Regions from separate parts of the Paenisporosarcina macmurdoensis genome, predicted to be linked through region 1. Evidence: predicted binding sites of a transcription regulator. Region 1 holds the regulator's gene; the other holds the start of a gene.
The links. The regulator CtsR, encoded in region 1, represses protease genes until heat stress. The targets are predictions, from matches to a motif close to ATGGTCAATAAAGGTCAAACA.

Region 1 (16,866 bases):
TTTGGCCTTCTTTCGTGACATGACCCACTAAGAAAATAGCAATGTTTTTGGTTTTCGCAATGCGCATTAATTCAGCTGTACATTCACGGACTTGAGAGACACTGCCTGGCGCAGAGGTTACTTCCGGATGATGCACAGTTTGAATGGAGTCGATCACGACAAATTTTGGTTGCACGCTATCAATGGCTTCATTCACTAATTCCAAATTTGTTTCGGAATAAATATAAAGTTCAGCAGATTTCACACCTAAACGTTCTGCGCGCAACTTCGTTTGACGAATAGACTCTTCACCGGACATGTATAAGACGCGATGCCCTTTATTAGCAAGTAACGCAGATACTTGTAGCAATAAAGTGGATTTTCCAATACCTGGATCTCCACCAATTAGTACCAGTGAACCTGGCACAACTCCACCACCAAGAACCCGATTCAACTCCTCTAAATCAGTATCTACACGAGGTTCGTCCGAAGTTTCGATTGCTGTGATTGGCGTTGCTTTGTGCTGAGGACCGTCTGAATGTTGGAATGTTCGACGAGGTCCTTTTACGACCACTTCTATCTCTTCCACCATCGTATTCCATTCGTTACAACCCGGGCAACGACCCATCCATTTTGCGGATTCATAGCCACATGAGTTACACATAAATTTCGTTTTACGTTTAGCCATAATTCCTCCTATGTAGAAAAAGAGCATTCCGAACAGTCTCGCCGGAATGCTCCAATTGTTTTATTTAGCGACTAATGCTTCTGAACGAATCACGAATTCATCGTTTTCTACATCAAACACAATATTGTATCCTGTTAAAACAGTACCTTTTAACAGCTCTTCAGACAAGCGATCTTCAATATGTTTTTGAAGTGCACGACGGAGCGGACGTGCGCCGTACTCTGGGTCGTAGCCTTCTTTAGCAATTTTTTCTTGTGCTGCTTCGGTTAACTCTAGCTCGATTTCTTGTTCTTTCAAACGTTTTGTTAATGTAGCAGTCATCAATGTAACGATTTCTTTTAAATGTTCTTTTTCTAATGAATGGAACACGATCATTTCATCCACACGGTTTAAGAACTCAGGACGGAATGCTTTTTTAAGTTCTTCGAGCATTCTGCCTTTCATATCTTTGTATTTTTGTTCGCCGTCTTGCAAGTTGAAGCCGACATATTTATTTTTCTTAAGCGCCTCTGCCCCAACGTTTGAAGTCATGATAACAACCGTGTTGCGGAAGTCTACTGTGCGTCCTTTTGAATCAGTTAAGCGGCCGTCTTCTAATACTTGCAATAAGATATTGAAAACATCTGGATGTGCTTTTTCTATTTCGTCTAACAGAATAACAGAGTACGGCTTGCGACGAACTTTTTCTGTCAATTGACCGCCTTCTTCATGCCCTACGTAACCTGGAGGAGAACCAACTAAACGTGAAGTTGAGTGTCTTTCCATGTACTCAGACATATCCACACGAATCATCGCATCTTCATCACCGAACATACTTTCAGCTAATGCACGAGCAAGTTCTGTTTTACCAACACCCGTTGGTCCTAAGAAAATGAATGAACCAATTGGACGTTTTGGATCTTTCAATCCTGCACGAGCTCTACGTACTGCACGAGAAATTGCTGTAACAGCTTCCGCTTGCCCGATAACACGTTTATGCAATGTATCTTCTAACTTCAACAATTTTTGAGATTCAGTTTGTGCAAGTTTAGAAACTGGAATTCCTGTCCACATAGATACAACAGCTGCGATATCTTCTACTGTTACTTCAGATTCCGCTTTGCCTTGTTCTTCTTTCCATGTCTTCTTCGTGCTATCCAGCTCTTCTTTCAGCTTTTGTTCTGTATCGCGGAACGATGCTGCTTTTTCAAACTCTTGACTTTGAACTGCCGCGTTTTTCTCCGAACGAATCGCTTCTAAACGTAATTCTAATTCTTTTAAATTCGGTGGAGTTGTATATGAACGCAAACGAACTTTTGAACCCGCTTCGTCAATTAAGTCAATCGCTTTATCAGGTAAGAAACGATCAGAAATGTAGCGATCAGACATTTTAGCTGCTGCAATAATCGCTTCATCTGTAATTTTCACACGGTGATGCGCTTCATAGCGATCACGAAGACCTTTAATAATCAGAATAGATTCTTCAACAGATGGCTCATCTACTTGAATCGGTTGGAAACGTCGTTCTAACGCAGCATCTTTTTCGATGTATTTGCGGTACTCATCGATTGTAGTTGCCCCAATACATTGTAGTTCTCCACGAGCAAGAGATGGTTTTAAGATATTAGATGCATCAATTGCACCTTCAGCTCCACCAGCTCCAATTAAGGTATGAAGTTCATCGATGAAAAGAATAACATTGCCTGCTTGGCGAATTTCATCCATTACTTTTTTCAAGCGATCTTCAAACTCACCACGGTATTTAGTTCCCGCTACCACGGTACCCATATCTAATGTCATAACGCGTTTGTCGCGTAAAATTTCTGGCACTTCATTTTGAACAATTTGTTGCGCTAATCCTTCAGCAATTGCCGTTTTACCAACACCTGGTTCTCCAATAAGAACAGGATTGTTTTTAGTACGGCGAGATAACACTTCAATAACACGTGTGATTTCTTTGCTACGGCCAATGACCGGATCCAAGCTACCTTCACGGGCGATTTGTGTTAAATCACGAGCTAAGCTATCAAGCGTTGGTGTGCTAGCTGCAGGATTTGAGCTGCCGTTTGCTTGAACGTGATCATTGCTTCCTAGAAGTTGCAATACTTGTTGACGAGCTTTGTTTAAGCTAACGCCCGAGTTATTAAGGACACGAGCAGCTACGCCTTCACCTTCGCGAATTAAAGCCAATAATAAATGCTCAGTTCCGATATATGAATGGCCCAGTTTGCGTGATTCGTCTACAGACAACTCGATCACTTTTTTAGCGCGTGGTGTGTAATGCACGATAGGACCCACGTCACCAGTTCCCATTCCCACTAATTCTTCAATTCCGTCTTCAATCACTTGAGGACTCACTTCAATTGCTTCCATTGCTTTTGCAGCAATTCCGCCGCCTTCGCGAATTAAACCTAATAATATATGTTCAGTTCCAATGGACTCGTGTTTCATACGAATCGCTTCTTCCTGAGCCAATTGGAGTACTTTTTGTGCGCGTTGTGTAAATCGATTAAACATCATGAGTTTCCTCTCCTTCGTTGTCTAAATTAGTATCTACTTGCAATCGTTCCCTAAACAACTTTGCTCGAAACACATCACGTTCTTCCGGTTTCAGAGACGTACCTGCATACTTTTGCAAAAAACCTGGTTGCATAAAAATCATGCATTCATTCAAAATTGAAACATCGACACCTTTAATCAATCCTAAATCAATACCAAGACGAACGTTTGATAAACAGCGGCCCGCTTCTTCTGTTGATAAAAGTCGTGCATACGTTAAAACACCTAACGAACGGTACAAACGATCTTCTAACACATTCGGTCTCGTATGTAAGAGAGCCGTTCTTGATTCACGTTCTTTTTGAATAATTTGTTCCGTAATACTTTGCAAATCAGATAAAATATCTTCTTCTGACTTTCCAAGTGTGGTTTGATTTGAGACTTGGTACACATTAGCAAGTGCTTCACTACCTTCTCCATAAATGCCGCGGACGACCATCCCGAGACGTGTAATGGCAGTGACAATTCGATTCATTTGATTAGTCATCGTGAGTGCTGGTAAATGCATCATCACCGATGCCCGCAGGCCAGTTCCCGTATTAGTCGGACAACTCGTTAAATAGCCAAACTGCTCATCAAATGCATACGGTAATTCTTTTTCAAGAACGTCATCAATATGGTTTGCTTGTCGCCATGCTTCGTGCAATTGTAAACCAGGGAAAATACATTGTATGCGAATGTGATCTTCTTCATTGACCATTACGCTAACTGCTTCGTCGTCTGATAATAAAACGGAACCCGCAATTTCTGAATTAGCCAATTTTGGACTAATTAAATGCTTCTCCACCAAAACTTGTCGGTTAAGCGCAGAAAGCTCTTTTATATCTATATACGAAAAGGTCGATTCAAGTTCCGATTCTGCATCAAGTAATACAGCAGAAACTTCTTGATCTACTTGTAATGCCTCATTTTCACTAAAAGAAAGCGGAAAACGGTAGCCGGTTAAATTTCGAGCTAGCCGGATTCGTGTACTCATTACAATGTCTGCGTGCTCACCCTCGCCAGCCATCCAACTTGTTACGGAGTTCTCTAGAAAACGTTCAATATTCATTTGCGGTTTTCACCTCCGCTTTGTAGCTGCTCCTCTAAAGCGCGAGCTTCATCACGAAGACGTGCTGCCTCTTCGAAATTTTCAATCTCTATCGCCGTTCGCATCTCTGTACGAATCGACTCAATTTGTTTTTTCAATTGTAGGGTTTGACCAAATGATCCTGGCGCTTTCCCAATATGCTTTACGTTGCCATTATGCAATTTCTTAAAAACTTCTGGCAGTTGCCCATGAAAACTTTCGTAACATTCGGCACAGCCAAACTTCCCTTGGTTTAAAAACTGTTGAAACGTCCATCCACAATAACTACATGTGTTTAGTTCTGGTTGCGGTTTCTCTTGCGGTTGCTTGGTTTCTGTAGAGCCGAACCAATTGGATAATAACTGATGAAGCGAAAGGGCATCCTGCTGAAAATCTAAATGGTAAGGATGGAACTCTTGTGCACATACATCACAATAATGACGCTGCACCTGTGCTCCATTGTGCACTTGCGTTACCGTTACTTTTGCCGGTCGCTGCTTGCAATTTTCACAAATCATAATCGCTCTCGCCTCACTTTAACTGTTCATACTTGAGTGTTAAGAGCATCGCTTGTAGTATGCGCGAACGCAGTTCATCACGATGCGGCAATGGGGTGTTAAGCGTTGTGCGATCAAGCGCAGCGAGCATCATCTTCGCCTCACGCTTCGTCAACACGTCCTCATCGATTAAACGGAACACAATATCTTCCATCATCGTTTGAGAAGCTCCACGCTCTAAACTCACTAGGATTACTTCAATTAAATCCGCCTTCGTGTGAGACCGTACGCGAACAATACGTATATAGCCACCGCCCCCCCGTTTACTTTCAACGAGATAACCACGATCTGCTGTAAAGCGCGTATTAATCACATAATTTATCTGCGAGGGCACACACTGAAATTGTTCAGCAATCTCACTGCGCTTTATCTCAACATGCCCTTTATCATCTAATTCGATAACTTTCTTTAAATACCCTTCAATAATATCTGATATATTCCGCATGCAATCACCTCCTAATAGATTAGATCTGAGTGCGAGTCAGGGGAAATAGTATAGCAACTACTAACAGAAGCCTGACTTTGACTATCTTTGACTTTATTATATAAGGGGGATAGGAAGTGTGCAAATAATGTGATTTGAAGGAGCATATTCAACTATATGAGAGCCAATTAAAGATTGAGGAATGTCTATTGATTACTCTATGAGGGTCTGAATGGTTTTGTTTTCGCTGCGCTGCTATTTGAAATAAGATACTTGATTCACGGCAAGTAGACTTGGCTAACGAGGCGACTATTTTCGATTGTGAAAAATTTATCGCTCATTTCGAGGAGTTTATTGCTCATCTTGGGACATTTATCGCTCATTTCGAAGCATTTATCGCTCATACACATCCCATATGCTAGTTAACTTGTTGAAACACCTTCCCCCACAGAAATGAGCCATGTAGCGATTAGCGCAATGGCTCCCATCTAAGGGCTTTTGAATGGTTTTGATTTCGCTGCGCTGCTGTTTGAAAGGAGAAGTGATCGTGAAGCATTTCAATAAGTAACCTTGACTATCTGTCTGTATAAAAATGAAACCTAAAACAGCCACCCTATAGGATGGCTGTTTCTATTAAAATAATAAATAGGCAATTGGCGTGACAATTAGTAGAGTTAAAATGACACGTTGAACCCATATAACGATTAACTTCGGAATAGAAATTGGAATTTCTGTTGCCACGATACATGGCACAAGTGCTGAGAAAAAGATGATAGATGAAACAGAAACTACCGCTACAACAAATTTCACAACCATCCCAGATTCTACGACCAGCAAGGCTGGCAAGAACATTTCTGCGATACCAATTGCACTTGCTTTTGCCACAAGCATTGGTTCAGGTAATTGTAATAAAGCGGTGAATGGGTAGAATATATAGCCAACCCAATCAAAAATTGGTGTAAATGTAGCCAACACAATTCCAAGTAAACCAATCGATAGAATAGAAGGCAAAATAGCCATCGCCATCAGCAAACCATCACGAACATTTACCCATATATTCACACCTAAGCTTGGTGCGTTCGCAACTGTCTCCTTCGCTTCACGCCATGCTGTAGCTAAGCGCCCACCTTCTGGTTTTGCTTCTGGTTGCGGTGTTGAACCTTTATAGTAATCGTCTTTCATACTACCAAGTGGCCAAATCCTAACAGTGATAGCGGTCACAGCAAAGGTAACTAGTAATGTTACCCAGAAAAAAGTATTCCATATTTCCATTAACCCCAGTGTTTTTGCAACAATGACCATAAACGTTGCTGAAACGGTAGAGAAGCCAGTTGCGATAATCGCTGCTTCACGCGCCGTGTATTTCCCTTCTTTATAAACCCTATTCGTAATTAACAAACCAAGTGAATAAGAACCTACAAAAGAAGCTACAGCGTCAATTGCCGAACGACCAGGTGTTCTCCAAACAGGTCGCATAATTGGTTGCATAAGAACACCAATAAACTCAAGCAGTCCATAGCTCACGAGTAATGCAAGGAAAACCGCGCCGATAGGTACTAGCAAACCAACAGATATTACGAGTTTACCAAATAAGAATGGACCCATGTCTGGACGGAATAACCATGCAGGACCAAATTCGAAAACAATCATGATTCCAACGAATAACCCCACTACTTTAAATAGTGAGAACACCACGTCCACTGTCGACTTTTTCCATGTTCCTGAAACAAATGGATACACTGCGCCTGCAAAAATAATGATGAGTGCATAATACGGCAATACTCCTGCGGCGTTCGATTGAATCCACGTAACGATGTGATCAAGCATAATCGAATTTTTCTCACCAATTGTTACGGGAACAAAAAACATAAAGGCACCAATAAAACTGTAGACGAAAAACTTCCACATCCCCGAACTTGAACGTATGCTCGAACTCTCTCCCACTTGTTGCATAGTTATTTCCTCCTTTGTGCTAATACTCTCCCTGTGATGAACTCTAGCCATGCGTACACACCGATTTTCACCGTGGCGTTTGTTGCGGCGTCTCGCGATGGATCTAAGCAAACGAAATCGATGTGACGAACAGCGTGATGTTGACCAATTCGCACTAAACTCATGAACAGTTCTTCCGCGGTCATGCCCCCTGGTGTGGATGCCGGAACGCCTGGTGCTACTGCGATATCGAGCACGTCCATATCGATGGTCACATAAACGCGGTCTACTCGTTTCACTAATTCTTCTACCTGTTGTTCGACGCAGTGAGCCACCCCTAGCTCACGCGCTTTACGCAAAGTTACCATGCGAATACCGTGTTCTTTCGCATAAGCGACTAATGGTGCTGAATTGAAATACCCGTGCAGACCAATATTAACAACGTCTTCTCCGCGAACAATTCCTCCGTCAATCAGTTGACGAATCGGTGTGCCGTTCGCCGGTCCTAATTCAGCTGGGTCGCGTACATCTAAATGTGTGTCGAGTTGCAAAATGCCGATTCGCTCGTCCGGAAATGCACGTTTGACCCCTCTTACTGCACAAGCGGTAACCGAATGATCCCCACCGATTAAACATGTCGTAGCATCGTTATATGTGCTCACCAGTTCTCGAGTCGTTTCTTCAATTCGTTCATGCGACAACAATATATCTGTTGTGTGCATGACCACATCTCCAGCATCACGCACTGCATACGATGATAAATCCAAGTCCTCATCAAAATTATATGTAGAGAACCCCTTCCACATTTTACGAAATTCCATGGGATATAACGAAGCACCTGAAACGCTGATCGATGAACGTGAAAGAGGCGCTCCGTAAAGCACCATATCCACAGAACCTTCACTTAGCGGCTTTACCCACTGATGTACGAAATCTCCAGAAGCATCGCGCCATGACCATTCTGGTGGTTGTAAATTGTTCATTTAACCCACCACCTGAACGCCTTTTTTCCACACACTGCCGACATGATTCACTCCGAATAAATATTGTAATTCTTGATAATTGGAAACTTTCCACATGACAACATCTGCTTGCTTCCCTACTTCAAGCGATCCAACTTTCGCTTCCATACCTATTGCACACGCTGCATTCATAGTTGCGGCAACTAGCGCTTCCGCAGGTGTTAAACGCATCGAAATACACGCCAAATTCATCACAAGCGGCATCGAAGTTGTTGGTGAAGACCCTGGATTACAGTCAGTCGAAATTGCTACAGCAACTCCCGCATCAATCATGGCTCTACCTTTGGCTGCATCTTCACGTAAGTACAAAGCTGTCGCAGGCAATAAACAAGCGATGACACCCGCTTCCGCCATTAAACGCATACCCTCGTCAGATGCTTTCAATAAATGCTCTGCTGAAATCGCTCCAACTTTCGCTGCTAGTTCAGCGCCACCATATGATTCAATTTCATCAGCATGGATTTTAGGAATTAATCCAAGTTTCTTACCTGCTTCTAAAATGCGTTCGGATTGCTCTGGTGTGAATACGCCGACTTCACAAAATACATCATTAAAAACAGCGAGTCCTTCTTCCGCTACTTTCGGCAACATGTCATTGACCAATAAATCGATGTATTGTTCTTCACGGCCTTTGTATTCTTGAGGAACCGCATGCCCCCCCATAAACGTTGGAACTAAATCGATTGGATGACTTTCATTCAATCGCTTCATGGCACGAAGTTGCTTCAATTCTGTTTCTAAATCTAAGCCGTAGCCACTTTTCCCTTCAACCGTTGTGACACCATGTGCTAAAAACGAGTCAAGGCGACGCGTTGTTTGCGCCACCAATTCGTCTTCTGTTGCTTCACGAGTCATACGTGTCGTTGCGTGAATACCGCCACCTGCGTTCATAATTTCCATATAAGTCGAACCTTCAAGACGCATTTCAAATTCTCGTTCGCGGCTACCGCCATAAGCTACGTGCGTATGGGGGTCAACTAGACCCGGCGTCACTAATCGACCTGAAGCATCTATCACATCCACTTCATGAGAGCGCTCGCCATACAACGCTTCAAGTTGTGAAGTTGAGCCGATTGCAAGTATTTCTCCGTTTTCCATCAATACACTGCCGTCTTCAATGATGCTGAGTTCAGACATGCCTTCTTTGCGGCGCGGTCCGTTTTCACCGGCTAAGGTAACTAATTGTGCGGCATTCTTTATCCATACAGGTGTCATTTTCCAGACCCCTCTAACATTGGGATATTCACGCCTTTTTCGCGAGCTGTTTCAATAGCTAAATCGTACCCTGCGTCAACGTGGCGAACGATTCCCATACCTGGATCAGAAGTTAAGACACGTTCAATGCGTGCTTCCGCTTCTTTCGTACCATCAGCTAAAATAACCATTCCCGCGTGAATAGAGTAACCCATTCCTACGCCCCCACCGTGGTGAAGAGAAACCCATGTTGCTCCACCAACTGCATTAATCATGGCATTTAAAATTGGCCAATCTGCAACTGCATCCGAACCGTCTTTCATCGCTTCTGTTTCACGGTTAGGTGAAGCCACTGAGCCTGAATCTAAGTGGTCACGACCGATGACGATTGGCGCACTTAACTCGCCACTTGCGACCATATCGTTAATGATTTTCCCGAAACGCGCACGTTCGCCATACCCTAACCAACAAATACGTGACGGTAGACCTTGGAATTGAATTTTATCTTGCGCCATTTTGATCCAGTTACATAAATGCGTGTTGTAACTGAACTCGCGTAAAATCACTTCGTCCGTTTTGCGAATATCTTCTGGGTCACCAGACAGTGCTACCCAACGGAATGGTCCTTTACCTTCGCAGAATTGAGGGCGAATGTACGCTGGTACAAATCCTGGGAAATCGAAGGCACGTTCAAAGCCTTCATCTTTAGCCACTTGGCGAATGTTGTTACCGTAATCAAATGTAACCGCGCCTTTGTCCATCATCTCAACCATTGCAGATACATGTTTTGCCATAGATGCTTTTGATAACTTGACATATTCAACCGGATTTTCTTTACGTAGTTTCGCTGCGTCTTGTAAAGACATCCCCGATGGAATATAGCCATTTAACGGATCATGTGCTGAAGTTTGGTCCGTTAAGACGTCTGGAATAAATCCACGAGCAATCATTTCTGGTAAGACATCAGATGCATTGCCAATAAGACCGATTGATAACGCTTTGCCAGCAGCTTTTGCTTCTTCAGCCAAGCGAATCGCTTCATCCAATGAATCCGTTTTAACATCTGTGTAACGCGTTTCAATACGTCGGTCAATGCGTGTTTCATCTACTTCTATACCGATACACACTCCGCCAACCATCGTTACGGCTAAAGGCTGAGCCCCACCCATACCACCAAGTCCAGCTGTTAACGTAATTGTTCCTTTTAATGACTCTCCGAAATGTTGTTTCGCAAGTTCTGAAAATGTTTCATATGTTCCTTGGACAATTCCTTGTGAACCAATGTAAATCCAGCTTCCTGCTGTCATTTGGCCGTACATCATCAAGCCTTTTTTATCTAACTCGTGGAACGTTTCCCAGTTTGCATAAGCAGGAACAATATTTGAATTGGCAATCAACACGCGTGGTGCATCTAAATGTGTTTTGAAAATCGCCACTGGTTTCCCAGATTGAACAAGCAATGTCTCATCATTTTCTAACTCTTTTAAAGAACGCACAATTGCATCAAAGCTTTCCCAGTTACGTGCTGCTTTGCCGATTCCACCATACACTACTAAATCCTCAGGACGTTCTGCCACATCTGGATCTAAATTATTCATAAGCATGCGTAGTGCCGCCTCTTGCTGCCACCCTTTTGTATGTAACTCTGTACCTCTATATCGGAATACGCGACCTTCTGTGTTTGACTTCATAATTAGTCATCCCCCTTTATCAATAATTTCATTGTATCTTGAAAGTTCAGATAATTTATTATAATTTAATGACTTTTTTATAAAAAATAACTATTAATATAGTTTATTATCCAGAATTTACGATTCATTGCGAATTAATCAACTAAATTTCAATTTTCATTATTGAAATTACTTTTCCACAGTACCTTGCATAGAATAATACTGCATGATATAGTGTTATCAAAGGTACTGTTCATTAACTAGTAGTGAAGGGAGGACGGAAAGATGAATATTCAATTTAAAAAAGGCGTTCTAAATCTGTGTGTGCTTGTTTTATTAGATAAGCAAGATCGATACGGTTATGAGCTTGTACAAAAGATATCGGATCAAATTTCGATTTCTGAGGGATCTGTCTATCCATTATTAAGACGTTTGACAAAGGAAGGTTACTTCACGACGTATTTACAAGAGTCCACGGAGGGTCCACCTCGTAAATACTATAGGCTGACGGATTTAGGAAGAACGTATTTACATGAGCAATTAAAAGAATGGAATAGCTTTACCTACGGAGTAAATACATTAATTGAGGAGAGTGTAAAAAATGACTGAACAACAATTTCTAAATGAACTTGAAATGGCATTAACTCGACTTCCAGCTGATGAAAGAAACGATATTCTTCAAGATATTAAAGAATATTTTACGAATGGACGTGAGGACGGGAAATCAGATAGCGAAATTGCTGGCTCTCTTGGCTCACCGAAAGAAATTGCAGATGAACTCCTTACTAATTATGTTCCTGAGAAATCACATACAGAAGATAAAAAGTTGATTATAATTACGGATACCGCCTTTACAAAAGTAGAGATGAATATCAATCATGGTTCTTTACATGTTTATCCTTCAGAAACAGATACGACAACGATAGAGCTTGTAAACGCTCCTGAGAAACTAGTATTAACTGCAGATGTCATCGGTGATACTTTATCGATTCGATTAAAAGGGCCAAAATTTAATTTCTTCAGCTTTCTTTCATTCGGCAAAGATGTAAGAGTAAATGTCGCTCTGCCTATAAAAACATATACAGCTCTTTCGATGAAAACAGATAACGGCAGCATTTCGGGGGAGAAAATTCTTGGGAAAACCATGACAGTATCTTCCGACAACGGCAGCATAAAACTAAAAGAAATCGCCGCTTCTACTCTCGATGTCCAAACCGATAATGGTCGTATTGACATCGATAAAGTTCAAGTCGACATACTATCTTCCAACACGGACAATGGCCGAATCGAATTACGTAATATCGATGCCGATCAAGTTCATGCAGAAACAGACAACGGACGCATCGTAATGGAATATATAAACGGAAAAATTGTCGGGAAAACAGACAATGGCAGAATCACACTTCTAACAACGCATATCGACTGTATGATTGATTTGGAAACGGACAATGGCAGCATTTTGATTGAAACGGAAAGTGACCCAACTGATGTAACCATTCGTGCAAAAGTGGATCATGGAAAAATTGATATTTTTGGAGAGAATAATTCCCGCACGACTTTCGGCAATGGAACCAACACGATTCAGCTGTCTTCAGACAACGGGAAAATCACTGTTGGCAAGAAAAGCGCAAGTGTGTTTAGTTCATAATAAACTTAGCTGTTGATCTGGATGCAAAAAGCCCCTATTGAGGTAACGGGTTCTCTTTTGAAGTACAAACATCGAATTAAGAGTGCTATTAGCATTCAAATTCTTATTAAGATTCGTAAGCTGTTTGGACAGTAAATTAGCACGCAAAAAAGGCTTGGAGACATATGTCTCCAAGCCTTTTACTTATATGATCTTGTTGAACTAAAGCCCCTGTTAGCCATCCATGCAGCCAAAACTAGCGCTACACCACAGAGTATGAAAATGAGGAACATAATTAATTTTCATGGGAGTTTAATAAGGAATTTTATTATTTCTATACTTATCAACCAAATTTAGAAGTATTGAAATCACAATAATTGAAGCCACAACTATTAAAAAGGAATTTGTTATAAGGTTAAAATCTAATTCGTTTATAGTTTTTTTAACTTCACCGTCTATATTCAGATGAATAATAGTCAACCCGTTATACTCAAGCGTAAAGTATGAAATAATCAAACCTATAATTAAGCCACTAACTATCGAAATCCAACCTTTTTTCAAAAAAATCACTCCCAATCCTTTAACTACTTCGATATACCCTCAGATTCTACCTTCTTATTGAACTACCGCCTCGTTAGTTCCATAAGAAAAAGGCTTTACTCCTTCTTGAAGTAAAGCATCTGTTAGCACAATAAGTAGTTATTTACTCTGTTTATTGTTTTGGAAGTAATTTAGAAGTATTGTTGTTCCAATTAATATTTGGACAAGGCTTAAACCATAAGGGAACCATCCTCTTATATCATTAAGCACAGTGGCGAATTTGCCTGGAGGAGTGCTCCATCCTGACAGATTAGGCATATAAGTTGCTATTGATAAGTGCATAATGCCTAACAGAATTGTACCTGACAAGATTAATAAAGAACCTATAAGATAGTTCTGGTTTTCTTTCACATTACCCCTCCATTTTATATACAGTTATAAATTAACTTACATCTACCAATTCACTCTTGCACTAATCTACCCCGTTAGCCACCCATGCATCGCAATACCAGCGCTACACCACAGAGTATGAAAATGAAGAACATAATTGAATTTTCATGGGAGTTGAAGAAGAAATAAGAGAGGCATATTCAACACTCGCGCCCGATTGCATTAGACGGATCTGCACATCTATGCTTTGCGGACACTCCTATTTTACCTAGTTCTCCTTCACTAAATTTAAAATAGAGGCGTTGCATAAAGAAATTAATTCAATTAAGCCATATCCATTCACTACAACTAGAGCGTCTCATCCAATTTTTGAATCTTTGAGTGGGAAATTAAAAAAACATTGCCAAAAACGTCGATTTTGTCTTCCTTTACACGTACAGCGCAATCTTTGTTCGACGCATAAATATTTATTTCTTCCGATAGGAGAGATAGTTCGCTTTGAACCAGTGCAAAGTTATTTTCAAGATCAAAATGAGACAAGACGGAAAAATTGTCAAGACCGATTCCGTCGTAAACAGAGCTCATTTCAACTTTATATCCAAAGTTTTTCGAGCATAACCATTTAGCTGACATGTTAATTGCACCAGCGCTTGCTCCCATCACAACAGCGCTGCTTTTTTTAATCGAATCCGATAATTCATATTCCATCAAAAAAACATTTTGTTTAAGAGTATTCCCACCCAACAAGAAAATGACTGAAGCATTTTGAATTATCGTTCGGGCATCTTCCTTCTGTAAGCGATAATTTATTAAATGATATTCATCAAACATAATGCCTGCCTGGTCAAGCCACGAGCGTTCAGTAGCACCATCATCTTCATAAATAGATGGATTCGAGCTAATCATAGCAAGCGATTTTCTATCAGTTATATCCTCCTGTAACACCCTGCCCAGATTCTCTGGAAATAAATTGTTAAACCAACCTAAATAATAGTGAGTTTTCATAAGTACCCCCGTAGCGAAGTGTAAATTACATTTATTCCTTGCGTCACTCATTCTGTTTTCTTGTCACCAACAAAATACTCTCAATATGGCCCGATTGTTGAAGAGGATAGTACATATAAATTAATTAATTATCAATCTCAATTTTTTCTGCGGGGAGCGTTAAAATCGCTGGTTCATTTTGAGGTTTTCCAAAATCCCACCAGAAATGCGTTAATCCTTCTTGGATCAACGCACCCGTTAGCCATACATGTAGCCAAAACTAGCGCTACACCACAAAGTATGAAAATGAGGAACATAATTGAATTTTCATGGGAGTTAAAAACAGTATTATCTATACTCTAGAGAACCTCTGTAACCACGGTGTTATTTGGCACTATAATGTTAAGTCTAATATCATCTTTAGAATATATCATTCCAGCAATAGAATAGTCATATCCTTCTTTTTTCAAATCTTCTGCCACTTGTTCGTAGAACCCACCTTTTTTAGCAAGGAGTTCTTGAATATCATCTACTTCTTTTAGTAAGACATCATAGGCTTTTTCTTCTTTTCTTGAGTCCTGGGTATAGATAAACAATGCTACGACTAGTAAAACTAAACCAACTCCGATTATACGAACTTTCCCCAACTTCACACAGACAACTCCTATTGTGTTTTTAAAATGATATGTCTGAGTAAATGGGATTATCACGTTAACATTACCCCGAGAGAGGAATTATTGATTTCATATGAAAAGTTGCCCTTTTAAGGCAATTGGTTATTCACTAAAGCACCTCGTTACTTCAATACATTCTAGAAAAAAACGACGATAATTAGTAAGCCTATTCCGAGAAGGCTGCCGCCAATCAATTCAGAATTATTCCACAAAAAGGAAAATGTGCTTTTATTGTTAAAATCGTATGAAATAACTCTTTTTATTAACCATAATCCAAAAACAGTTAGGAAAATAAGTCCAAACATAAGTAACATTGGAGTATCTTTTATATATGTTTCAGTTTCCACTATAAATCCTCCCTATTTATGTAACTAAGCACCCGTTCGTTCTATACCTAGAAATTTTCGCTTATATCCCACTTTCCTCCTGAACCATGATAAGTTTCAACTGAAAGTTGATATTTTCTACTGCACTTTACACATTTAAAAGCGTGGAAAATATAATCCTTTGGGAAAGTCCCACCAGATTTCAAGTCTTCTATATCACAATTCCCTTCGGTAAGTACCAGTGTACCCTGGCTTATTATCAATTTAAGTTGTTCTAAAAGATTAAAGTATTCGTAAAGCGATGTTATTGATATTTTCTCATTAAAACCATCACAATTTAAACATTTCAATTTCTTCACCTTTTCAAAATGATTGATTTATTTTTTATCTTATTGTACTAAACTGCTTCGTTAGTTAATAATTTTAAAGTTTATTTTAACATAAATACCCAATAAACCTTCTTGAAATTAGAACCTCTATTAGCATACAAATTCAACTGACAATAACTTCTGTCATCCTTTTAAAAGGGATGCCAATTAGGGTGCTAATTTACCCTCAATTCGGTTTAAAACCCTTACAAATTAACAAAAAAAGGACACTCCAATTCGCATCTGGATTGGAGTGCGAATTGATGTGATAATTTACTTTTTGTACTCGAAAACAGAACCCGTTAACCTTCAAAGGTGATGTGCTTTTATTAATTATCTAAGAAATTGTCTTCCGTGAAAGGTTTCTCTGAATAAAAAGATGCTTAATTTATAGAGTATTATATACAGACTATATAACCATATAGCTGTAATATATATATTTGTAGGAAAACCTACAAAATTGGAGGTAGTTTACTTGATTATATGGACTACATATAAAAATTCTTCATTCTTTTTAAAAATGACAATTGGTTTCATACTTGGCATTTTAGTTGGGGTCGTATGGGGACCAGATGCCCAAGTATTTAAACCATTAGGCACGTTATTGATAAAAATGCTTAGCCTCATTGCTACGCCGGTTGTATTTCTCACCGTTGTCCTTGCAGTCATCCAAATGAATCCCTCACAATTAGGAAGAACAGGCGGCAAATTAATTCTCTATTATGCTTTAACCACCGCTGCAGCAGTTTTCATTGGACTCGGTCTTTCTTTATGGATTAACCCTGGCGAGTCCTTATCTCTTCCGAACGTGGAAGTGGATCAACCGGAAACCTTATCTCTTTCAAATGTCCTTTTAAATATCGTTCCTGACAATTTGTTTACAG
Region 2 (16,866 bases), on a different contig from region 1:
CCATGGCAATCGCAATTGAATTACGTGCTCCGATTATCAGTTGGCCTAAAATATCTCGACCACCTTGGTCAGCACCTAACAAGAACTTGTCTCCAGGTTCTGCAAATTTATCGCGTAAACTAACGCGCATCATTTCTTGTTGATCTATAAACAGGGACCAAAAGAAAATCCCGACAATCACAACTACTAATGCGATAAGGGAAAACATCGCAAGTTTATCTTTTTTAAATTCACGCATGATCACTTGAAATCCAGTAGGCGGAGAGCTTTCTGGATGTTCAGATTGAATCACTACATTATCTGTCTGCTCTTTCATGTGAGTACACTCTCCTTAACCATTATTTTCGTCAATCTATCCTAATTCGTGGATCTACAATGCTCATAATAATGTCGGATAATAGACTGCCTAATAATGTTAAGAATCCGTACAGCATAACCAAAGCAGTAATTACACTATAATCACGTCCAGAAATGGATTGAATGAATAATTGTCCCATTCCAGGATAGCCGAAAATGGTTTCAATAAAGATGGATCCGCCAAGCAAACCAGTGATAGTAAACCCTAGGAATGCAGCGATTGGCAATAAAGAATTCCGGAAAATATGTCGTGAATACACTTTATTTAAGGGAATCCCTTTACTACGTGCAGTACGAACATAATCTTGGGACTTTGCATCTATTACTTCTGTACGTAAATATTGAATGACACCGGTCGTTCCAAGAATGGCATACGTAATGGCTGGTAATAGAAGATGATAAAATTTACTCCAAATATAACCTAAGGAACCATTTTCATATTTAATATCAACCGTTCCACCTGTTGGGAACCATTGCAGCTTGTATCCGAAAAGGTACAAGAAAATAAGGGATAAAACGAATACTGGAATGGCATAACTAATGAAACTATATAGAACAACCGTTTTATCTAAAAATGTATTCTGGTAGCGCCCTGCAAGTACGCCTAATGGAATCGCAATTAAATACAGTAAAAGAACACTCACTAATGATAACCACAATGTATTAAGAGCTCGATCTCCAATTAGGTCAGCAACTGCAACTTTATACGTATAACTTTTACCAAAATCACCTTGAACAGCATTCATCATCCATGTGGCATATTGTTGATACCAAGGGTCATAGAAACCTGCTTGTTCGCGCAATTCTTCTATACGTGAAGGATCCGTATCAGGAGTTACCATTCCTGTAAAAGGATCTCCAGGCATAAATTTCGCCATCACGAAGATTAATAGACTTAACGCTAGTAATTGTGGAATCATCATCAATATGCGACGAATTATTGTTTTCCACATATTATTTAACCCCCTCTTTGATTTCCGACATAGCTACTTCATGCGTATCAGAAATTGCTTGAAGGTCATAGACGCGACCGTTTGCATCAAAGTATTGATGATTATCAAGTTGGTAATTGTTCTCTACGGTAATTCGTTCTACTTTCCGTTCGACTCTACTTGAAGGCTCGATGGTAGGAATTGCTGATAATAATCTTTTTGTGTAAATATGCTGAGGCGTTTGATAAATATCTTTCTTCGACCCAGACTCTACAAATCTTCCTTTATACATGATGGACACATGGTCACACATATGTTTCACTACTCCAAGATCATGCGATATAAATAAATAGCTCAATCCCAATTCATCTTGAATATCTTTCAAGAAATTTAAAACCTGTGCTTGTACCGATAAGTCAAGCGCTGAAACTGGCTCATCCGCAATAATGAGCTTTGGGTTAGTTGCAATCGCTCGTGCAATACCAATTCGCTGCTTTTGGCCACCAGAGAATTCATGAGGGTATTTCACTTTTGCATCTTCTGGCATACCGACGATAGCTAATAATTCATTAATTTTCCGCTTTTCTTCTGAATCAGAGAGATTTAAAAAATTCCGGATAGGTTCCGCCAAAATATCTTGCACGCGTTTGCGCGGATTTAAACTTGAGTGTGCATCTTGGAAAATCATTTGAATATCACGATTATATGGTGAGTTACGTTGGCGACGTTGATTGGTCACATCTTTTCCTTCGTAAATGATTTTACCGGATGTTATTTTCTCAAGGCCGATAATGGCTTTGCCTGTTGTGGATTTACCACAACCAGATTCGCCTACCAAGCCATATGTTTTGCCTTTTTCGAATTCCATATTGATGCCGTCAACAGCATGAACATGGTCAACGATTGTATTAAAGAAGCCGCCACGAATGGGATAGTGAACGCGCAAATCTTTTATTTCCATAAAACTCATGTCAAGCTTCCCCCTTCTTCACCTTCAAAGTGAAAGTGGTTCCAGCAGGTACATCGAACAAAATGTCCTGGTGCTATTTCGTGAAGTTGTGGTTTTGTTTCGTGTGCCTCTTGTGGAATCCAAGGAATTCGCGGGGCAAATCGACAACCCTCGCGTGGTAAATTAACTAATGACGGGACTAAACCTTGAATGACTTCTAATTTCTCGTTATCACTATGTGTTTGTGGAATTGAGTTTAATAAAGATCTAGTGTAAGGATGTATAGGATTATTGAATAACTCTTCAACTGGAGCTTCTTCTATGATTTGTCCTGCATACATAACAGCTACTCGATCGGCTACTTCTGCTACTACACCTAAGTCATGAGTAATCAAGATAATGCCAGATTCAGTTTCAGCCTGTAAATCTTTTAGTAAATCTAATATTTGAGCCTGAATTGTTACATCTAGAGCTGTAGTTGGTTCGTCTGCAATGATGATAGAAGGCTTACACGATATGGCAATGGCGATAATAACACGTTGACGCATACCACCTGATAATTGATGTGGAAATTGTTTCACTACTCTTTTTGGATTTGGAATTCCAACTTGATTAATAAGTTCAATTACACGATTTAGTCTTTCGGCTTTTGAAAGCTTTGTGTGATAGATTAAACTTTCTTCAATTTGATCACCAATACGCATTAATGGATTTAAAGCTGATAAAGGATCTTGAAAGATCATGCCAATTTCGTTGCCGCGTACCTTGTTTAGTTTTTCATCTGTCAATTTTGCTAGATCAAGACCTTTAAACTGTATTTCACCAGTTATTTTAGTGTTATTTGGATCATGTAGGCCAATAATGGAAGTTGCTAACGAACTTTTACCGCACCCTGATTCTCCAACAATCGCTAAAATTTCATTCTTTTTTAAATGAATGGAGACTCCATCCACTGCATTAAAATATGTATCTTTCACACGAAACCCAGTATGTAAATCATTAATTCTTAAAAGATCCTGCGTTATGTTCAAAGCCATACTCCTCTCAAGTAAATACTAAGATGTCGTCAAACTTATATTCTTTCCAAAATTTCAATTTTTCTGTTAATTGTGCACCTAGTTGTAAATTCTATTACAGAATTATTACAATCGCAACAACTATTTTGATTATTTCCTGTTTTTACTTTATTTTGAAATAAAATAGATTCTTAAAATTCAGTTATATCAAGCTTTTTTTAGCGTTCTCACAAATAAGTTTTTTGAAATAATATTGACAATTCTCTATTTTTTTAATGTATCTCGTCATTTTTTGAAATATTACAGTGAAGGTTAGTAGAGGGGTGAAAAGCAATTGAGAAATCGGAAGTTGTTTGTCATATCGTGACTAACCACTTCTCTACCACGTCTCAAAAGAATTAGGCAAGATAACCCCACGGGGCTCGTTAAAGAAATCTAATTAAAGAATTCCTGTTGACGCAAAGAGGTTTTCAGTGCGCTTCGGACGCATTCTTTGCTGCACTATAATCTAGGTAACAAAGAGTGGGGCTTGTGACTTCGTCACTCGCCCCACTCTATTTTTTCCGATCATTCTGCGTCGGGGATACGTCCTTCTCTCCCTGAAAACCTGGAAGCTCACAGTTAAGATCGTCTGGTTTATTTGAGAATTGATATTATCTATAAGTAGATATTCGACCGAAGATGATATTTCGGTCTCCTTCTTCTTACTTTATTTCAGACCATTCTTTAAAGTCGGCAGTGACACTCACTATAAAGAAATAATAAACGGTGGGAGACGTAGACACAATTGCCCCTCAAATTGTGGATCTCATCAACCCGCACAAATATGGAGGGATTCCTACGTCGATGGCGATTTTTCCTACGTGACGGACGTTTTTTCCTACGTCATCACTCTTTTTTCCTACGTGAACCTCGATTTTTACAACTGAGCCATCGCTCAGCAATTATATGTGAAAATAAATGCCAAATGGGGCTGCTCGCTTTGCTCCACAGCCTTTTCTGTGGTTGTGAGGGGCCACTTTGGATGGAAGAAATGACGTTTTCAGACGTCGATGGCGATTTTTCAGACGTGAAGCCTGTTTTTTCAGACGTCATCTTCTTTTTTTCAGACGTCAACCCCAAAAAGTCAGACTGAGCAACCGCTGAGTCTGACTCAAAAAAAAAACCTCCTCAAATGAGGAGGTTTTTGATCTTACACTTTTTTGAACAATAGTGACGCATTATGACCGCCAAAGCCTAAAGAATTACTCATTGCGTAAGTAATCTCTTGGTTACGTGCAGCATTCGCAACATAATCCAAGTCACAAATCGGATCAGGGTTTTCCAAATTCATTGTTGGTGGCAAAATACTTTCATGTAAAGCTAATGCTGTGAAAATAGCTTCAATTCCACCAGCTGCTCCAAGTAGATGTCCCGTCATTGATTTTGTTGAACTCATCGCAAGTTTGTATGCATGTTCACCAAATACTGATTTAACTGCCATTGTTTCGAATTGATCATTGTATGGCGTACTTGTACCATGAGCATTAATATAATCCACCTCAGAAGGATCAACTCCACCATCTGCAAGTGCTTGTTTCATTGCTCTAGCTGCTCCTTCGCCTTCAGGTGCTGGTGCTGTAATATGATGTGCATCACCTGTTGAACCATAGCCAATTAATTCAGCATAGATTTTTGCTCCACGAGCTATTGCATGTTCGTATTCTTCCAAAATAACAATTCCTGAGCCTTCACCAATTACAAAACCATCACGTTTTGCATCAAATGGACGTGAAGCAGTTTTAATATCTTGGTTTAGCGTAAGTGCTGTATTCGAACAGAAGCCAGCCACTGACATATTCGTTATAGGTGCTTCCGCTCCACCAGAAATCATAACATCCGCTTCGCCTCGTTCAATTACTTTAAACGCATCACCTATCGAGTTAGTCCCTGATGCACAAGCTGTTACTGTACAAGAGTTCATTGCTTTTGCTCCAAAATGAATGGACACTTGGCCCGCTGCCATATCCGGAATCATCATCGGAACGAAGAAAGGGCTCACCCGGCGATAGCCACGGTCAAGGAATGTTCGGAACTGTGCTTCATACGTTTCCATTCCACCGATACCAGATCCAATCCATACACCTGTGCGAAGACCAAGTTCTGGTGTAATTTCTAAGTTTGCATCCTTAACAGCCATAATCGAAGCAGCTAAAGCGAAATGTGTAAAGCGGTCCATTTTACGTGCTTCTTTACGTTCAATATACGTTTCAATATCAAAGTCTTTAACTTCTGCTGCTACTTTCGCAGGGAAATCATCTGGATTCACACGCGTCAAAGGACCAATACCAGATCTGCCTTCTTTAATACCAGCCCAAGTCGATTCGATATTATTACCAAGCGGTGTTACCGCTCCTATTCCTGTTATTACTACACGACGCTTTGTCATGATGAGTTTCTCCCCTTTATGTGAAAACTTAACTTAAATATTTTTTTAACGATGTTCATCCATCCAACGATGTAACCTATGTTAAGAAGATTTTATTTCCCCATTTTTAAGCAAATGGCACCCCAAGTTAATCCGCCACCAAATCCAACAAGCACAACTACATCATCATCTTTCACTTTCCCAGCCAATACTTCTTCTTTCAAAGCAATCGGAATAGATGCTGCAGAGGTATTACCAAACTGCTTAATTGTAGTAGACATTTTTTCTTCAGGTAATCCAAGTCGTATTCTTGAAGACTCCATAATTCGAATATTAGCTTGGTGTGGCACTAGGAAATCCACTTCTTCTTTCGATAAACCAGCTTTAGCGATTACATTTTCAGCAGAGTCACCCATTTGACGTACTGCAAATTTATATACTTCTCGTCCATTCATTTCTAGGAAAGGTCCATTTTGAGTTAAATGTTTTCCACCCGAACCGTCAGCACCTAATTCAAATGATAAAATACCGCGTCCTTCTGAAACTTCACCGACAATTGCCGCTCCAGCTCCATCTCCGAATAATACAGCCGTATTCCGGTCTTCAAAGTTCGTGATTTTTGTTAGTTTTTCCACACCGACCACTAAAACATATGGGTATGTGCCTGATTCAACAAATTGTTTCGCCGTAATAACCCCATACATAAACCCAGCACATGCAGCTGAAATATCCATTGCAGCTGCATTTGTTGCTCCGAGTTTTTCTTGTATCATGGTAGATACACTTGGAAATGGTTGATCAGGTGTCACGGTCGCGACTAAAATTAAACCGATTTGATGAGCTTCAATACCAGAGTCTGCTAATGCTTCTTTTGCTGCTTCATACGCCATATCTGAAGTATTAACATCATCGTCCGCATATCTTCGCTCTTCTATACCTGTGCGTGTACGAATCCATTCATCTGTTGTATCCATTATTTTCTCTAAGTCAAAGTTCGTAACCACTCGCTCTGGTACATATCTACCTAAACCGATTATTCCAACATTCATGAGACACCCTCATTTCCTTTATTATCTTATATTAGTACCTGGTAATAATAATAACGAATTTTCGTTGATATTTCAATACATCGCCATGAATTTGCCAAACTTCTACAGAGAAAGCTAAAAGATTCTTTGTCCAAACAAAGTCATATGGTATGATGATAAAAGTAAATAGTATGTCTTGAGGTGAAATTACATGAAATATATTTTTACATTGATTTGGTCATTTCTACTTGTTACGATGCTGAACTACGTAGTAGCTTCAGTACAAGATGTACCTTTTGATTTCCTATTAGGTGCAATTTTATCAGTTGGATTTGCAGTAGTTATTTTCATTATTGCAGCAATTATTCCAAACGATCCAGTAGTTACAGAACATCATTAATAAAAAACGGTTCACTGAAGTTATTACTTCAGTGAACCGTTTTTTTATTTATATCAGATTAACGTTAACTTCACCGTTGGAAACGGAAACTTCAACCGTACTTCCTGGGTTTAACTCTCCACCTAACAAAGCTTTTGCAACCGCAGTTTCCACATGTCGCTGGATAAAACGACGTAAAGGTCGAGCACCAAATGCCACATCGGTACCTTCAAGAACTACCCAGTCAATTAACTGTGGTGTGAAAGTAATGTTAATTTCCTGTTCTTTTAGTCTGTTAGCCAATTGCACTAAATATTTCTCTGTAATTGCATGGAAGTGTGACTCGTTTAACGAATGAAATAAGACGATTTCATCCATACGGTTCAATAATTCAGGTTTGAAATGTGAGCGCAGGGCAGACATTACTAATGATTCTGCTTGATCTCCACCTTCAAGTAAATATTGAGAACCTATATTTGATGTCAAAATCACCACGGTATTAGAGAAGTTGACAACACGACCTTGACTATCTGTTATTCGCCCATCATCTAACAGTTGAAGTAAAATATTTGCGACATCCGGGTGAGCTTTTTCAATTTCATCCAGCAATACCACTGAATATGGATTACGTCGTACCATTTCTGTCAGTTGGCCACCTTCTTCGTAGCCAATGTATCCTGGAGGTGCTCCAATAAGTCGAGAAACACTATGCTTTTCCATATATTCAGACATGTCAATTCGAATGAAATGGTCTTCTGAATCAAATAAATTGGCAGCTAATGCTTTTGCAAGTTCTGTTTTACCCACACCTGTAGGTCCAAGGAATAAGAAAGAACCAATCGGTTTGGATGGATCTTTAATACCTGCACGCGCTCTCCATACCGCTTCCGTTACAAATTGAACCGCTTGATCTTGACCTACTACTCTTTCTTGTAATGTTTCTTTTAAGCGCAGAAGCTTGTCTCGTTCTCCTTCAACAAGTTTCGTCACAGGAATTCCTGTCCAGCGAGATACAATCGATGCTATTTCTTCTGAAGTTACTTCTTCACGAAGCAAGCGATGTTCTGAAGTCGCTTCAAGTTTCTCTTCAAGAATGACAATTTCTTTCTCGAGTGTCGGGATCTTGCCATATCGCAATTCCCCTGCTGTTTTATAGTCTGAACTATTTTCAGCGATTTCCGCATCACGACGATACGTGTCTAAGATTTCACGCTTTTGTTGAATATGATGAAGCGATTCTTTTTCAGTCGTCCACTGATTCCGCATCGACTCAGTAGAAGATTTCAATGCTTCAAGTTCTTTACGTAAATTAGATAGACGCTGTTGACTTGCTTGATCTTTTTCTTTCATTAGTGCTTGTTCTTCAATTTCAAGTTGCATCATCCGGCGTGTCACTTCATCAAGTTCTTGTGGCATTGAATCAATTTCAGTACGAATCATGGCACACGCTTCATCGACTAAATCGATTGCCTTGTCTGGTAGAAAACGTTCAGTTAAATAGCGATCAGACAATTGTGCGGCAGCGACGATGGCACGATCATGAATACGTACTGCATGATGCAATTCAAAACGCTCTTTTAATCCGCGTAAAATGGATACTGTATCTTCAACTGTAGGTTCGCGTACTAAAACTTGTTGAAAGCGTCGTTCTAATGCTTTGTCTTTTTCGATATTTAGACGGTACTCATCAAGTGTGGTTGCACCTATACAATGCAACTCACCTCTCGCCAACATCGGTTTTAACATATTCCCTGCATCCATTGCGCCTTCAGTTTTCCCTGCCCCGACAATGGTATGAATTTCATCAATGAAAAGAATAATTCGCCCTTCACTTTCTTTTACTTCTTTTAACACACCTTGTAAGCGCTCTTCAAATTCTCCTCGGTATTTTGCACCAGCAATAAGAGAAGCCATATCTAATTCATAAATATCACGCTCTTTTAATCCTTCTGGTACGTCTTTACGGACGATTCGCTGAGCTAACCCTTCCACAATGGCCGTTTTACCCACACCAGGTTCTCCAATAAGGACCGGATTGTTTTTTGTTTTTCTTGAAAGAATTCGAATGACATGACGTATTTCTTGATCACGACCAATAACTGGGTCCATCTTGCCTTTTCTAGCTAATTCTACTAAGTTTCGTCCGTATAATTCTAGGGGGCTTTTCTGTTCTTGTTGTTGCTGCATTTTCATGACACTCCTTTGTTTGACCTTTTCTGACCTTTGATTTTATTATACGATTTTCCCATGATTTCTGTAAAGAAAATGAACTTGATCTATGGGCATCAGGCTTGAAGTTGGCTTTATTCGGCTTCACAGTTGGTTTGTTCGACTTCATCCTGGTTTTATTCCGCTTCACTCTAGTTTTATTCCTTCGCGCACTATTTAATCGGTTTCACCCATTTTTTCCCACAAAAAAATGCTCCACTCACTGTTAGGTATCACAGTAAGTGGAGCATTATACGTTTTATCTTACACCTAGTGCCATTTTTGCGTAGCGAGACATATTGTCTTTAGACCAACCTGGTGTCCAAACAATCTTGACATCGACTTCTTTTACTTCTGGTAATTCATATAAAGAAGTTTTGACCATATCTACAATCATTGGTCCCATTGGGCATCCAAGAGAAGTTAAAGTCATCGTTACTACTGCAAAACCGTCTTCTGTCAATTCGACATCATAGACAAGTCCAAGGTTTACTATATCAATACCTAGCTCTGGGTCAATCACGTTTTCTAATGCACCCATCATGCTATCGCGCATATCTTGATCCATGTTCATACCCCTTTCTAACTTACATCTATGTCTATCATAACAAATGGTTCTTATTCAGACAAATAGTGAGCAACGAAATCGGTCGCTGCAAGCATCCCTTTTCTTGAAACGGCATGACTCGCCGTTTTGTCGGTCATAAATTGGAAGCGTTGTGGATCATGAGCGTACGATTTTTTAAGTGCATTAAAAAAGTTAAACGTCGGTTCATATGGAACTACATTATCTTGCATACCGTGCCAGAAAAATATTGGCCGACCATTTAATGTGCTGGGATTCAAGGTAATATCAAATTTGCTTAACGTCTCAAACATTTGTTTACGCTCAATATCAGATATAGGCAACTTAAAACCTCGTGATTCAAATTGAGACATTTGTGCTTTGGCTAATTGCACATATCCTGGAGAACCCATCATAACAGCAGCTGTATCAATCCAAGGGTATACGTTTAAACTACCTAACGTTATGATTCCACCCATTGAAGTACCAGCAAGACCAATCTTAGTATGGTCCACAACTAAATTTCTATTAATGAGTTCATTTCTCAGAATATCTATTTCTTCAATGGATGTTAAAATCGTTTCCCAAAAGCGTAAAGATAATTGCACTTCGTCTAAAGGTTCTTGTCGTTCCCCATGTAAATGGGCATCTGGCAATAAAACACGAAACCCTTTTTCAGCTAATTGATAAGCATAGTGTAGATTATGCTCTTTTGCACTCGTAAAACCGTGAAGAAAAATCACGACTGGTACTTGTATATGTTTTTCGGATTCTTTGTATACATGTAAGAGTGGAATATGTGCCCACCGCTCATTTTCAACGTTCATGCTTCCACTTCCTTTGCGTTTTCTCTTTATTATCCTAGCAAAACAAATGACAAAGTTCAAAATTGAGGTTACCTTTTTTTGACTAATGGTTGGTTGTAAAGATACACTTTACTTTAGTAAGAAAGGAGTTAACCAATATGCAACCTCATTTAATCGTTTTAGATTTAGATGGTACCTTATTAACAGATGAAAAAGTCATTTCTGAAAAGACTTTACATACGCTTTTTAAAGCCCGAGAGCAAGGTCATGAAATCATGATTGCTACTGGACGACCATATCGTGCTAGCGAAGTGTATTACCACCAATTAAAATTGCAAACACCTATCGTGAATTTTAATGGTGCTTTTGTTCATCATCCAACGGACAGCACTTGGAAGTCAATTCATGAGCCGATAGATCTTAGAGTTGTAAATGAAGTCATTGATGCCCTTCATGACTATAAGTTTTATAACATTATTGCCGAAGTGATGGATGATGTGTATCTGCATTACCACGATGAAAAATTACTGGATATTTTCAGCTTTGGAAAACCACATGTAACGACAGGAGATATTCGCAATTATTTAAAAACCGATCCCACTAGTTTGCTAATTCATGCAAATGAAGCGGATGTGCCCTCAATTCGTCAGCATCTTCACGATGTCCATGCTGAAGTCATAGATCATAGACGTTGGGGCGCACCTTGGCATGTTATCGAAATTGTGCGAAGCGGTCTCAATAAAGCAGTTGGACTAGCTCACGTGTCGAAACACTTAAATATTCCACAACAAAATATTATTGCGTTTGGTGATGAAGATAATGATTTGGAAATGATTGAATACGCTGGAACTGGTGTCGCAATGGGCAATGCTATTTCACAACTTAAAAACATCGCCAATGAAGTAACTTCTTCAAATAACGAAGATGGTATTGCAGAATTCTTACAAGAACGATTAAACTTATAGAAATAGAAGATACCCGGGGGGGATAAAGATGAGAATATTTGCGGACAGTGCCTGCGATTTACCGAAATCTTATTATGAAAAAAATCCAGTTACATTGATTCCATTACGTGTTCACATTGACGAAACTGAATACTTGGATGTCATGACGATTGATTCGACACAAGTTTATGCTGAAATTCGACAAGGCAAACAACCAAAAACTTCTCAAGCTTCACCAGAGCAATTTTTGACGCTTTTTGAAGAACTGGCACATTCAGGAGAAGAAGGTCTCTATATCGCTTTCTCGTCTGAACTATCTGGAACGCATAATACAGCGGTCATGATTCGTGATCAAGTAAAAGAAGACTTTCCAAATCTCAACCTAACCATTATTGATTCAAAATGTGCCTCACTTGGTTATGGATTACTAGTGAAGGAGGCTGTGCGTTTACAAAAACTTGCTGAACCTGTAGAGCGAATCGCGGAGATCATCCGTTTCAAAGCTACACATATGGAACATTTGTTTACAGTGGAAGATCTAGATTATATGGCTCGCGGTGGACGTGTTTCGAAGACCAGTGCGATTATCGGGGGATTATTAAATATTAAGCCACTACTTCACGTCGAAAACGGCAAGCTTGTGCCCATTGAGAAGTTAAGAGGTCGTAAAAAAGTAATGAAACGCATTCTTGAAATCATGGAAGAACGTGGTGAAAGACTTCATGAACAAACCATCGCAATCAGTCATGGGGATGATGAGGCATTTGCACTTGAAATGAAAGGGATGATTGAAGACACATTCCATCCCAAACAAATTGAAATTCATATGATCGGCTCCGTAATTGGTGCCCATGTTGGACCTGGAACATTAGGTGTGTATTTTTCGAATCAATTACAGCCATAAGAAATGGAGAGTTTGCTCATGAAAAAGATTGTTATCGTTGGAGCTGTTGCTGGAGGCGCTACAGTCGCTTCCCAGATTCGCTATTATGATAAGGACGCACAAATTGTCATCTTTGACCAAGACGAGACGATGTCGTATGCAGCTTGTGGAATGCCTTATGTTATCGGTGGTGAGATTACAGACAGCAGTTCGCTTCTTGCTGCCACACCTGAAGAATTTAAAAAAGAAAAAAATATTGATGTTCGTTTGAAACATCGAGTCATTAGCATCAATCGAGAGCTCAAAGTGGTTGAAGTATTAAATTTAGACACACAACAATCCTTTGAAGAATCATATGATGTATTGATTTTATCTCCTGGAGGAACGCCAATTATTCCGAAAACACCAGGGTTAGAGAGCTCGAACATGTTCACATTGCGAAATTTCAATGATATGGAGAAAATTAAACATTATATCAAAACGGAACAACCAAAAAGCTGTGTCATTGTGGGTGCAGGATTCATTGGTTTAGAGATGGCAGAAAATCTCGTGAATCTGGGTTTGAACGTATCCATCGTCGAGAAATCGCAACAGGTAATGAACATAATGGATGTCGATAGCTCGGCTCTAGTTGAAAAGGAATTACTCGCTCATGGAGTGAAGCTTTTTAAAGGGAATTTCATTACCAAAGCAAACGGTCAACATCTTGATCTCGACTTAGGAGAAAAAATACAAGCTGATTTTATTTTAATGAGTGTTGGTGTCTCTCCAAGTACCGAACTTGCAGAAAAAGCACAATTAGCAATTGGTGAAACTCGTGGAATTGTCACAAACGAATATTTGCAAACAAATGATCTGTCAATTTATGCAATTGGTGATGCTGCAGAGAACATCGATTTTATTACTGGTGATGCTAAACGCGTTCCTTTAGCTTGGCCTGCACATCGACAAGCTTATATTGTTGCTCGTCATATTACAGGTGACAATATACCATTTAAAGGTTTACTTGGTACCTCTATTTGTAAAGTGTTTACGCAATCCGTCGCAACAACAGGGTTAAATGAAAAAACATTAACTGATCGTCATATGAATTTTAAAAGTCTTACACAAAAATCAAATTCGAATGCCGGTTATTATCCGGATCATGAGAAAATATTCTTGAAAATTCATTATGATGCTGCGACTCGTAAAGTATTAGGAGCCCAAGTAGTCGGTGGTAAAGGCGTTGACAAACGGATTGACGTTTTATCCACTGCGATTTATGCAGGTCTTACAATGGATGATTTACAAGCATTAGAATTAGCGTATGCTCCGCCCTATTCAACACCAAAAGATCCGGTGAATATGGCTGGATACAAAGCAAAATAAAATCGCTTGAGACCTTAAAAGGTCTCAAGCGATTTTTTCTGTTGTATAGACGGTAGTTTTGGTGGTCTATGAGCGGATTTTTGTCGACTATTGGCGAATCACGTCTAAATACCACTTATTTCCATCTAAATCAATTCATTATTTCAACTCTTCTTCACGTTTCTTTTGTTTTCCTTTTCTCCACACTAAATAGATAAAAACTAAGAACAGGATATAGGAAAGACCTAAAGCTATCATATATGCCTTGTTGAATCCTTTTTTGTCATTGACCGTATAAAACTCCGCAATTTCTCGATTTAATACAAGTTTGTAATTGCCATCATCTTTTTGTCTTAATACATCGCTTTCAAATAAGCCTTGAAGTTCTTTATTATCGCCTATTACTTCTCTCGATAAATTAAAGCTTTGTGTCCCCCCGGTATTGTTTATGGCAACAATCCAAGATTCATCTTCATTTGATCGTTTATAAATCATCAATCCATCTTCATTATGCAACATTTCCATAGAACCAGTACGTAGAGCAGCTGAGCCATTCCGAAGCTTTTGAACATCACCAATAAATTCAATTAATTCTTCGTCTGTTCTAAAATCCATGATTTGATGAGATTCAGGTGGTTGTTCCCCATTTACTGCAATCTCAGAACCATAAGTCATTAACGGCACTCCAGGAATGGAAAGTAAAGTAGCCATTGCCATTTTCAAACGCGTAGGTGGAAACATATTTGCTTCTGCCGCGTCCGCTGTAAAACGTCGAGAATTGATAGAGTCGACTTGCTGTATAAATGGTTTCTCTTGAGATGACTCCGCAATTCCAGCTGTTTCATTATCGACAGTTTTAAATGCATTTCGATACAATTCTTCTTGCTCATTCGAAACTTTAGCATCAAATTCCGCTTCACTTGGTTCGTTACTTAAGATATATAGGTCTTCATTTTCTTCTTTTAGTGCTGTAATCATTGTATTTAAAAATTCCGTGTCAACTTCATCAATAGCCGTAATTCGTAGACCATCTACTTTGTATGTTTGCACAAATGTTAAAGCTGCTGTAAGGATAGCTTGTTGTGCATCTTTATTCGTTAGATCCCATGAAATGGTGCCGTCTGCATTTTCCACTATCCAAGATTCATTGCCGGCGATTGACGCAAGCACATGGTTTGAACTTACATTTTGTATAGGAAAATCGACAATAACAGTCATTTTCTTTTGATGAATTTTGTCGATTAATGTCTTTAATTCTTTTGATGTTCCAAAATGTCGCTCTAACTTCCCATAATCCATTACACGTTTTCCATCATATGTTTCAGTTGAAAACACTGGTCCTAACGATACCAAGGAAAATCCTAGCTTTTCAATATGATCAAGTTTTTCGACCACACCCGTAAAATCTCCACCTGCAAAAGCTTCTGGTGTTCGTGTATCCACTTCAAAATCATTTTCAATCGTTTTATTATAGTATCGATCGACTAATAAATCATAAATACTTTCATCTTCTATCGTATCTTTCGTTGCGGCATATGTAGTTAACGGTGAAATCAAACTAACCAGTAGGGACAAAACAATAGTCGTCCGTATCCAAATATCTCTCTTCACGTGAGGTCCTCCTCTTACGAATCTTCATTCGTCATTTTACCAAACCATACTTAGACACGCCATGATTAATGAGGAATTCACTTTTTATTTACGTCCATACTGTGAAATCAAGGAATTGGTTGAGGAAACCTACCATTAAACCCGATTCCAACTTACGAGCAAATTTTCCAACTTGGCAGCCCATTTTTCCAACTGAGCCACCGCTCACCTTCAAGTCCACAAAAAAACCACCTCACGCCAATTAAATGGAGTGAGGTGGTTCATTATCGGCATCGAGCTAAACAGGGCTTCTCCAGCTTTCTTTACTAAGCTAAAAAGCTAATGCCCATTGGTAGTTTGAAACCTAGGAACATCGTGATGAACAAGAAGACAAACAATAAAACCCAGAACATGGTTGTCGCTTTATGTTTTTTCATACGAACTAAAATCATTTCCATCATACCGATGATTAAAACGCCAGCGATTAATTTGAATCCGTAAAGCATGCCCATATCGAAATCCATACCGGCCATGAATAAAGCTACTCCAGTTAAAAGGATGAACACGTAGAATAAACGTAATACCATATGTGTAATTTTTTGTCCTTTACTGCCATTTTTCAATGTTACTGCGACAAAGAACAAAATAATTCCAATAACCCAAGTTGTAATGTGTAAATGCGTGCTAGCTAAAAAATCCAAAATCGTCACCTCATCTAATTAGTTGTTCTATTCTAGAATATCATATCTACGGGTCTAATAAACTCTTTTAGGCAACCGTTTGTTGATATTTCCCAGGAAATTCACTTCACTCGAATCGATTGACCAAGGTGCCAATACCTTCAACCGCTACTTTTACAGTATCACCTGAAGCTAAAAACTTAGGTGGGTTAAAGCCTTTTCCAACGCCAGAAGGGGTACCAGTTAAGATCACATCTCCTGGTTCAAGCGTGACAAGAGCAGAAATTTGAGCGATCAAATCTTCTATTGTAAAAATCATATCTTTTGTATGTCCATTTTGACGTAGTTCACCATTCACTTTCGTAACAATCGATAAACTTTGTGGATCAGGTAGTTCATCTTTTGTTACAAGATATGGCCCCATCGGACATGACCCTTTCAAACTTTTGCCTAAGAAAAATTGTTGGTGTTTCGTTTGTAAATCTCGTGCAGTCAAATCATTTGCAATCGTGTAGCCGAAGACGTGGTCATATGCTAATTTCTTCGGAATATTGTCGCCTTTTTTACTAATAACTACAGCTAATTCACCTTCATAATCGTAAGATGACGTTACATTCGCATGAACAGACAAAGTTTCTTCATCCGCAGCAATAGTCGTGGGTGATTTTGTGAAAACCATCAAATTTTCAGGAGCACTTTGCAATCCCATTTCTTTTGCATGATCTTCATAATTTCGTCCTACAGCCATTATATTTTTCGGCGTACGTGGAATTGG

Region 2: ACFPYN_RS01190 (ATP-dependent Clp protease ATP-binding subunit) is a predicted target of CtsR. The motif match lies at 9,272-9,292, and genes of this name have one in related genera.

Annotation. Positions count from the first base shown of each region.
Region 1 is NZ_JBHSRI010000006.1:27,952-44,817, reverse strand. It holds gene radA (DNA repair protein RadA) at 1-667, opposite strand, end outside; gene ACFPYN_RS06085 (ATP-dependent Clp protease ATP-binding subunit) at 728-3,166, opposite strand; gene ACFPYN_RS06080 (protein arginine kinase) at 3,156-4,256, opposite strand; gene ACFPYN_RS06075 (UvrB/UvrC motif-containing protein) at 4,253-4,792, opposite strand; gene ACFPYN_RS06070 (CtsR family transcriptional regulator) at 4,806-5,276, opposite strand; gene ACFPYN_RS06065 (YjiH family protein) at 5,889-7,208, opposite strand; gene ACFPYN_RS06060 (agmatinase family protein) at 7,211-8,170, opposite strand; gene hutI (imidazolonepropionase) at 8,171-9,424, opposite strand; gene hutU (urocanate hydratase) at 9,421-11,094, opposite strand; gene ACFPYN_RS06045 (PadR family transcriptional regulator) at 11,359-11,682, shown strand; gene ACFPYN_RS06040 (DUF4097 family beta strand repeat-containing protein) at 11,675-12,721, shown strand; gene ACFPYN_RS06035 (hypothetical protein) at 13,013-13,261, opposite strand; gene ACFPYN_RS06030 (hypothetical protein) at 13,400-13,651, opposite strand; gene ACFPYN_RS06025 (Type 1 glutamine amidotransferase-like domain-containing protein) at 13,979-14,635, opposite strand; gene ACFPYN_RS06020 (hypothetical protein) at 14,974-15,267, opposite strand; gene ACFPYN_RS06015 (hypothetical protein) at 15,426-15,635, opposite strand; gene ACFPYN_RS06010 (dicarboxylate/amino acid:cation symporter) at 16,458-16,866, shown strand, end outside.
Region 2 is NZ_JBHSRI010000002.1:260,690-277,555, reverse strand. It holds gene ACFPYN_RS01225 (ABC transporter permease) at 1-316, opposite strand, end outside; gene opp4B (oligopeptide ABC transporter permease) at 348-1,310, opposite strand; gene ACFPYN_RS01215 (ABC transporter ATP-binding protein) at 1,312-2,259, opposite strand; gene ACFPYN_RS01210 (ABC transporter ATP-binding protein) at 2,256-3,269, opposite strand; gene fabF (beta-ketoacyl-ACP synthase II) at 4,447-5,682, opposite strand; gene ACFPYN_RS01200 (beta-ketoacyl-ACP synthase III) at 5,775-6,710, opposite strand; gene ACFPYN_RS01195 (YjzD family protein) at 6,901-7,089, shown strand; gene ACFPYN_RS01190 (ATP-dependent Clp protease ATP-binding subunit) at 7,138-9,255, opposite strand; gene ACFPYN_RS01185 (metal-sulfur cluster assembly factor) at 9,536-9,844, opposite strand; gene ACFPYN_RS01180 (prolyl oligopeptidase family serine peptidase) at 9,895-10,668, opposite strand; gene ACFPYN_RS01175 (Cof-type HAD-IIB family hydrolase) at 10,806-11,612, shown strand; gene ACFPYN_RS01170 (DegV family protein) at 11,641-12,495, shown strand; gene ACFPYN_RS01165 (CoA-disulfide reductase) at 12,514-13,842, shown strand; gene ACFPYN_RS01160 (alpha-amylase family glycosyl hydrolase) at 13,981-15,432, opposite strand; gene ACFPYN_RS01155 (hypothetical protein) at 15,521-15,652, opposite strand; gene ACFPYN_RS01150 (YisL family protein) at 15,738-16,112, opposite strand; gene ACFPYN_RS01145 (fumarylacetoacetate hydrolase family protein) at 16,219-16,866, opposite strand, start outside.